3 regions of the Ferrimonas gelatinilytica genome follow, and region 3 is predicted to be linked to each of the others. Evidence: predicted binding sites of a transcription regulator. Region 3 holds the regulator's gene; each other region holds the start of a gene.

Region 1 (2,263 bases), on a different contig from region 3:
GGAGTCTGCCTGTCCTTGTGTTGTCATTATTGGAACGCTGCAGCCAAGTTACCTTTACGTCAACGGCATAACAACACCGTCCGCGAGGAAAGCAGCGCGCTCCCACTTTAGTCTGTATCGAGGGATTTACAGCCACATCGCCTCTACTCGAAGGGCTGGTCTGCCCCCACGGGCACGACCGTCAGGCAGGCACGCTGGCCATTCGCCACCTTGGCATTGGGAAACACGATCGCCTCCTCTTCCGCCTTGACGCGATGGGCCGCCACGCCATCGCTGGCCAGCAGCGTACCTCGTGGATAGGGGGTAAAATTGGCCGCATCATCGGCAAAATGCAGGCGAAAATCCTCCGTTTCCTTGATGATCACTTGGGCCACATCAAACACCGTCAGGGTTTCCGGTTCAGAGAGGTTGGGACTGCTATCTTCGATCAGGGCGATTAACTGGTCGCGAAAAGGGGCCAGGCGCTCAAGATCATTCTGGCCAAAAGGCCTTACCTTACCCAACTCGACGGTAAAGGCATCCGCACCGAAACGGTCGGAGGAGAAGTAACTGAGGGTGTGGGTCGGGTCGTGGGACAGCAGCACGGTGTCGACGCCGCCGTTAGCCAGAAAGGCCAGCTGGGCCCGCCGCCAGGGTTTGCCATGGCGAAAGGGGTAGATGGCAAAGCGCTCCCGCTTGGATGCGCGGATCGCGGTGTGCAGATCATAGTGGTAGCGGCTGCCCTGCCGCTGGGTGAAAAACGCCTCTACGCTATTTTCCAGCAAGGCGGCACGCTCAGCCTCCGCGCTCGCAGTGCTCAAGTACTGCCGATGTCCGCCACTGAACATGCGATTCATGTTCGCCTCTACTTCCCGAACCCCCTCAGCCATTGCGAGGGGGTTACCGAAGAGGACCAGCAACCGGTTTTGACACCTTAAGGCTCCGTTTATCAGCCCGGTTACCAGGCCATTAAGCAGCTCCTGCGGGGCTGTCTCATTTCCATGAACCCCTGCTGACAAGACGATATCCCCGGGCCCAGGTTTGGCCGGCTCAAAACTTAAGATCCCGACATCATGCAGGGTCACCCTGGTACCGTCGCTCAGTGTCCAGCTTTTGGGGCTGATCCGTTCGCCGGCATGACGCAGGGTATGGGACAACAGATCCATCTCTAACAAGGTTCTCTCCTTTTGCAACGCACCTCTTTTGCCGCTGCGGCTCTGCGCCGCGACGACCACGCAATCCCGGCATTGTAACAAGGGCAATACTCAGGTTAATCACGGGCCAGGATTTTCTCTTGCCCCCCGCTGTACACTGTCATATCCTCACCTTGGATGGCTAAACGTCTAAAGCTCCAAGCGGCCACTTAAGTGAAGGCAACGTCACACCGTTACCACAGTCGCAGTCCGTTACTCGCTGGGTATCCGATCAACGTCGAACAACTGTTAAAGGGGAAAAGGATGGCATTAGCAACATTAGGCGCCGGATGTTTCTGGGGCGTAGAGCATTTTTTGCGCCAAATTGACGGCGTACTCAACACCCGCTGCGGCTACATGGGAGGCCACCTCGACAACCCCACCTATCAGCAGGTTAAGCAGGGCAGCACGGGCCATGCGGAGGTGGTGCAGATCGAGTTCGACCCTGACCGCACCGGCTTTGAAGCGATCCTCGAGGTGTTTTGGCAGTATCACAATCCAACCACCCGGCACCGACAGGGTGACGACCTGGGCAGTCAGTACCGAAGTGTGATCTTTTACCATGATGCCAGTCAGAGAGAGGTGGCTGAACAATCGAAAGCGTCACAGCAGGCTCACGGTTACTGGCGAGATAAACCCATCGTCACCGAGATCGCGCCGGCGCAACCTTTCTGGCGCGCCGAGGAGTACCACCAGAACTATCTGGAAAAAAATGATCAGCCCAGTTGCCACCTGCCCTTTTACTGAGCCCCGGCCAACATTTCTGGAAGGGTTGTCCCTCGCGGTTCTGCCTGACTCATCAGCCAGTCGAAATAGAAAAGCCGGACAGAGTCCGGCTTCGAGTATCCGAAGGTTTTGGCCTCACCGCAGCGGTGACTTCGGCTGCGGTTAATGGACGCGCAGCAATGCCTATCCTGAAATCAGCCTCAGTGCCGGCGGCCCTGTTTGCGCTTGAGTTTCTCCGCCTCCTGGGCTTGCTTGAGGGCCTCGGCCTTTTGCCGAGCCTCCTCAAGTTCCGCTTTCTCCACTTCCGCCATTGAGGGTGTTTCCAGGGTGATGCCACCCAGGGTGCCATTACGAAGCTCGTTGAT
Region 2 (2,263 bases), on a different contig from region 3:
GGGTAGTAGTTATCCGGCACCTTGGGACTCAGCCCCGCCGCCAGATCGCGCCGGTACTCGTCCTGCAGGGTGGTGCGGGTGTATTCCGGGTGGCCAGTGACGAAGAGATTGCGGTTGTCCCGGCTCACCACCAGGTAGGCACCGGCCTGGTCCGACTCCGCCAGCACCGCCAGCTCCGGATGGGCCTTAAGCCGATCCAGCGACACCTGGGCGTAGCGGGAGTGGGGAACCCAGAACTCATCGTCGAACCCCCGCAGCAGGGGGACATGCTGGTGCACCCGCTGGTGGCGAAAAACACCAGAGATCTTCTCGTCGCGCAGGTAACGCTTGATGTCGTAAAGGTGATAGAGGGCCGCATGGGCAGCCCAGCAGAGGAAGAGCACCGAGGTGGCGTGCTGCTGTGACCAGTCAATGATGGTGCGGATCTCGTCCCAGTAGGCCACCTCCTCGAACTCCAGGTCGCCGAGGGGCGCTCCGGTGATGATGAGGCCATCGTAGTTGTTGCCACGGACCGCCTCGAACTCCCGGTAGAAGGCGTTCATATGATCGCAGGAGGTGTGCCGTGAGGGGCGGTTGTGGATCTTGAGCAGCTCCACATCCACCTGCAGCGGGGTGTTGGCCAGGAGTCGCAGCAGTTGGGTTTCGGTCTCGATCTTGTTGGGCATCAAGTTGAGGATCAGCACCTTGAGCGGCCGAATATGCTGCGCCAAGGCGCGGCTCTCAGACATGACGAAGATGTTTTCACCGCGCAGTATGGCGGACGCGGGCAAACTGTCTGGCACCTTAACCGGCATCGAACTCCCTCCTCTCCCTGGCCCTGATCTACATTCGGACCCGCTTAAGGTTATACCAAGACATCTGGACGTCTACAACTCCAACCTGCCTTCTCCTTGTCGCCCCCCCTCAGGATCACTATCATCGCTTCATACTGAATTTAAGATGGATCTCCCATGGCCCGACTCAGCGCCATCATCATTGGTGCCAACTCCGCCCTGTCGCAGGCAATGGCTCTGCAACTGGCTTCCGAACAGGTTCGCGTCGCCCTGATGGCATCGGATCCCGATGCCCTCTCCCCCCTACTGCCCCGTCTCGGGGAGGATCCCATCCTGGTGGAGATCGACATTTTTGAGCCGGATGCCTGCCGGGAGGCGTTCGAACGTCTTTGGGAGGAGTTGGAGAACGTCGCTTTGGTGGTGATCAACACCGCCGCCTCGGGACTGGATCTCAGCCTGCCCTACGCCCTTGACCGACAGATTAACGCGGTCAACGTCACCGGCTTCAGCGCCCTGGCCAATGCCGCCTTCAACCGCATGGTGGCACAAAAGTATGGCCAACTGGCGGCCCTGACCTCCATCGCCGGGGAGCGGGGCGGCCCGCAGGTCGCCTTCCACGCCTCCAAGGCTTACCAGCAGAACTACCTGCAGGGGTTGCGCCTGCATGCCCAGCGCCTCAAGCTGCCCATCACCATCAGCGATGTCCGCCTCGGCTACCTCGACAAGATGCATGGCCGGGGCAGCAAAGGCTGGAGCGCGCCGGTGGAGAAGGTGGCCGCCCAGACCCTCAGGGCGCTGCGAAAGGCCAAGCCCAAGGTGTATGTCACCCGGCGCTGGCGCCTGATCAGCTGGCTGAGCCGCGTGTTGCCAGAGTTCATCTACAATCGCCGAAAATACAAAAGCCCCGGCGCCTGAGCCACCGCCAAGACAAAGGCAGTGACGGGCCGGAACCCAACGCGATACTATCGCCAGGACATTTCTAACTACGGACAAGGCTGTGACCCAAGTGACTGAGCACACTCTGATCCCCCTCGACTGCCTCGGCGTGCTACGCGCCCGGGGTGATGACCGCAAATCCTACCTGCAGAGCCAGTGGACCTGTGATCTGGTCAAGCTGCCCGCCGACCAGTGGCACTTCGGTGGCCACTGTGATCCCAAGGGCAAGCTGATCGCCCCGTTCCGCTGGCTGCACCATGGTGACAGCATCCTGCAACTGATGCCCAAAACGCTGCTGCCACTTGAGCATGCGGCACTGGGCAAGTACGCCGTTTTCAACAAGGTGGAGTTCGACGATGCCACCGACGCCTTCGAACTCTACGCCCTGATTGGCCCCGGGCTGACGGAACGTTTCGCTGCCTGGGCCGGCAACGAGCGCCTGCGTCATCAGGGCGAGCAGCGGTTGCTGATCGACGGCGATCATGGCCTGCTCCTGCTGCCCAAAGGCGACGCCCTGCCTGCCGAGGTGGCCGACCTTCCCCACGGTGAGGTGG
Region 3 (2,263 bases):
GGGGATGAGCTTCGGCCCGGATTACGTGCTGCCCAAGCCGGTTGATGGCCGTCTGCTGCCGCGCATCGCCCGCGCCGTGGCCCAGGCCGCTATCGACTCCGGTGTCGCCGGTATTGACACCCTGCCGGATGGGTACCTTTCGGACGCCTGCTGAGGCTCTGCCCAGTCCCTACCGAGCCCGCCACTGTGCGGGCTTTCTTGTATCTGCGGACTTTGGGGCACAGTGATACGAGTTCCTAGATCCTAGATCCTAGGAACTCGGAACCTGTCTCCTGCTCCCAAGCTCGGGTGTGTCCCGGGAGGAGTCGTCGTTCAGGGCAGGAGGGCGGTCAGAGAGCGGAAGATCAGCAGCAGGCCAGCGCCGCCGCAGAGGGTCAGAGTGGCGTTTTTCAGCCGCTCCGGCGCCACCAAGGTGACCAGTTTGTCCCCCAGCAGGAAGCCCACCACCACAGGGGGGATCAACCACACCCCGCGCCAGAAGTCGTCCCAGCCGAAGGCACCGGCCAGTATCAAAAGCAGCAGGGAGAGAGCCGCACTGAAGACGAAGAACCCCGCCAGGGTATGGCGCAGGGCGGCGGCGGAGCGGTGATTATTGAGCAGCAGAGCCAGGGGGGGTCCCCCCATGGCGGAGATGGCGGCGAAGACCCCGGAGACGATGCCAGCCCCGAACAGGTTGGTGCGGCTCAGCGCCAAGCTGTACCTGTGGTGGGTCAGCCACACCGCCAGTAGGACGATCAGGCCGATCCCCAGCCCCAGCCAGTGGGCGGAGGCCACCAACAGCAGCCAGGTGCCGAGGATCCCCCCGGGCAGGCGGCCCAGCAGCGCTGGCGCCAGTATCCCCAGCTCGAAGCGTACGCCGGTGCGCAGCAGGGTAAAGAGGGAGACCAGCAGGCCCATCATGATGATGGGTCCCGGTACCCAACTGGGATCGATCAGGAACAGCAGCGGCGTGATCACCACCGCCAGGCCAAAGCCGATGGCACTTTGTACCAGGGCGCCAAGCAGGACAATCAGCCAGATCAACAGCAGTTCGAAGGAGAGGAGCATGGGCTTCCCGAGTCAGCCAGGAGACAACAAAAAGCCCGCCGTGAGGCAGGCTTTCCAGAGGGAACCAGACTCAGTCGTCCAACTGTTCCGGATCAATTCCCAGCGAGAGCATGATCTCACGGGCCGCAGCCGGGATATTGTCCGGCTGGTCTTTGCGCAGGTCCTCGTCTGAGGGCAGCGGCTGGCCGGTGTAGGCGTGCAGGAATGCTTCGCACAGCAGTTCGCTGTTGGTGGCATGACGCAGGTTGTTGACCTGGCGGCGGGTGCGTTCGTCGGTGAGGATCTTCAGCACTTTGAGCGGGATGGAGACGGTGATCTTCTTGACCTGCTCATTTTTCTTGCCGTGTTCTGCGTACGGACTGATGTAGTCGCCGTTCCACTCGATACTCATCGATGCACCTATAAGTCATGATAACGGGAGCAATTTTAAACTCATGGCAGAGAGAGTCAATGGTCGCCATCTTGACTGATACACGTTTGGATGGCTAAACGTCTTGACGCCTTTCTTGGTGCCGTTTAAGTTAATCCAACATGAACGAATTGTTGTCAATGCGTCAACCCGGAGGATGCACCCATGAGCCAGCCTCAGCTTGCCACCATCGCCGCTCGAGAAGGGATTGAGAGCGACACGCAGCATGGTGCCGTTGTTCCCCCCATCTACCTCTCCACCAGCTACACCTTCGAGTCATTCGGTCAGCCGCGCCAATACGATTACGCCCGCAGCGGCAACCCGACGCGGGGCACCTTGGGGGACGCTTTGGCCAAGCTGGAGGGGGGAGTCGGCGCCGTGGTCACCGCCACCGGTATGGCCGCCATCACGACGGCCACGGCACTGCTGGGCCGTGATGACCTCTTGGTGGTCCCCCACGACTGCTACGGTGGCAGCTATCGCCTGTTTACCTCCGTGGCCGCTAAGGGCGGCTTCCGACTGGCGGTGGTGGACCAGACCGATCCGGTGGCGCTGGCCCAGGCCCTGGCGCAGAAACCCAGGATGGTGTGGCTGGAGACCCCCTCCAACCCCCTGATGCGGTTGGTGGACATTGAGGCGATCGCGGCATCGGCCCAGGCCGTTGGCGCCTGGGTGGTGGTGGACAACACCTTCCTCTCCCCGGTACTGCAGCAACCCCTGAGCCTGGGCGCCGACATCGTGGTGCACTCCACCACCAAGTACATCAACGGCCACTCCGATGTGGTGGGCGGGGCGGTGATCACTAAA

Evidence for each region. Region 3 encodes MetJ, which represses methionine synthesis genes. Its sites were predicted from a motif close to TAGACGTCTAGACGTCTA; they were not measured.
Region 1: the regulator MetJ is predicted to act here: its motif matches at 1,308-1,325, upstream of msrA (peptide-methionine (S)-S-oxide reductase MsrA).
Region 2: the regulator MetJ is predicted to act here: its motif matches at 852-869, upstream of metA (homoserine O-acetyltransferase MetA).

The regions. Positions count from the first base shown of each region.
Region 1 covers NZ_BAABLF010000006.1:225,585-227,847, reverse strand. Annotated here, with positions in the region: gene astE (succinylglutamate desuccinylase) at 144-1,145, opposite strand; gene msrA (peptide-methionine (S)-S-oxide reductase MsrA) at 1,437-1,919, shown strand; gene ylqF (ribosome biogenesis GTPase YlqF) at 2,099-2,263, opposite strand, start outside.
Region 2 covers NZ_BAABLF010000028.1:71,775-74,037, reverse strand. Annotated here, with positions in the region: gene metA (homoserine O-acetyltransferase MetA) at 1-794, opposite strand, end outside; gene ABD997_RS13650 (SDR family NAD(P)-dependent oxidoreductase) at 951-1,688, shown strand; gene ygfZ (CAF17-like 4Fe-4S cluster assembly/insertion protein YgfZ) at 1,771-2,263, shown strand, end outside.
Region 3 covers NZ_BAABLF010000029.1:107,551-109,813, reverse strand. Annotated here, with positions in the region: gene ABD997_RS14280 (malic enzyme-like NAD(P)-binding protein) at 1-154, shown strand, start outside; gene ABD997_RS14275 (TSUP family transporter) at 313-1,047, opposite strand; gene metJ (met regulon transcriptional regulator MetJ) at 1,118-1,438, opposite strand; gene metB (cystathionine gamma-synthase) at 1,622-2,263, shown strand, end outside.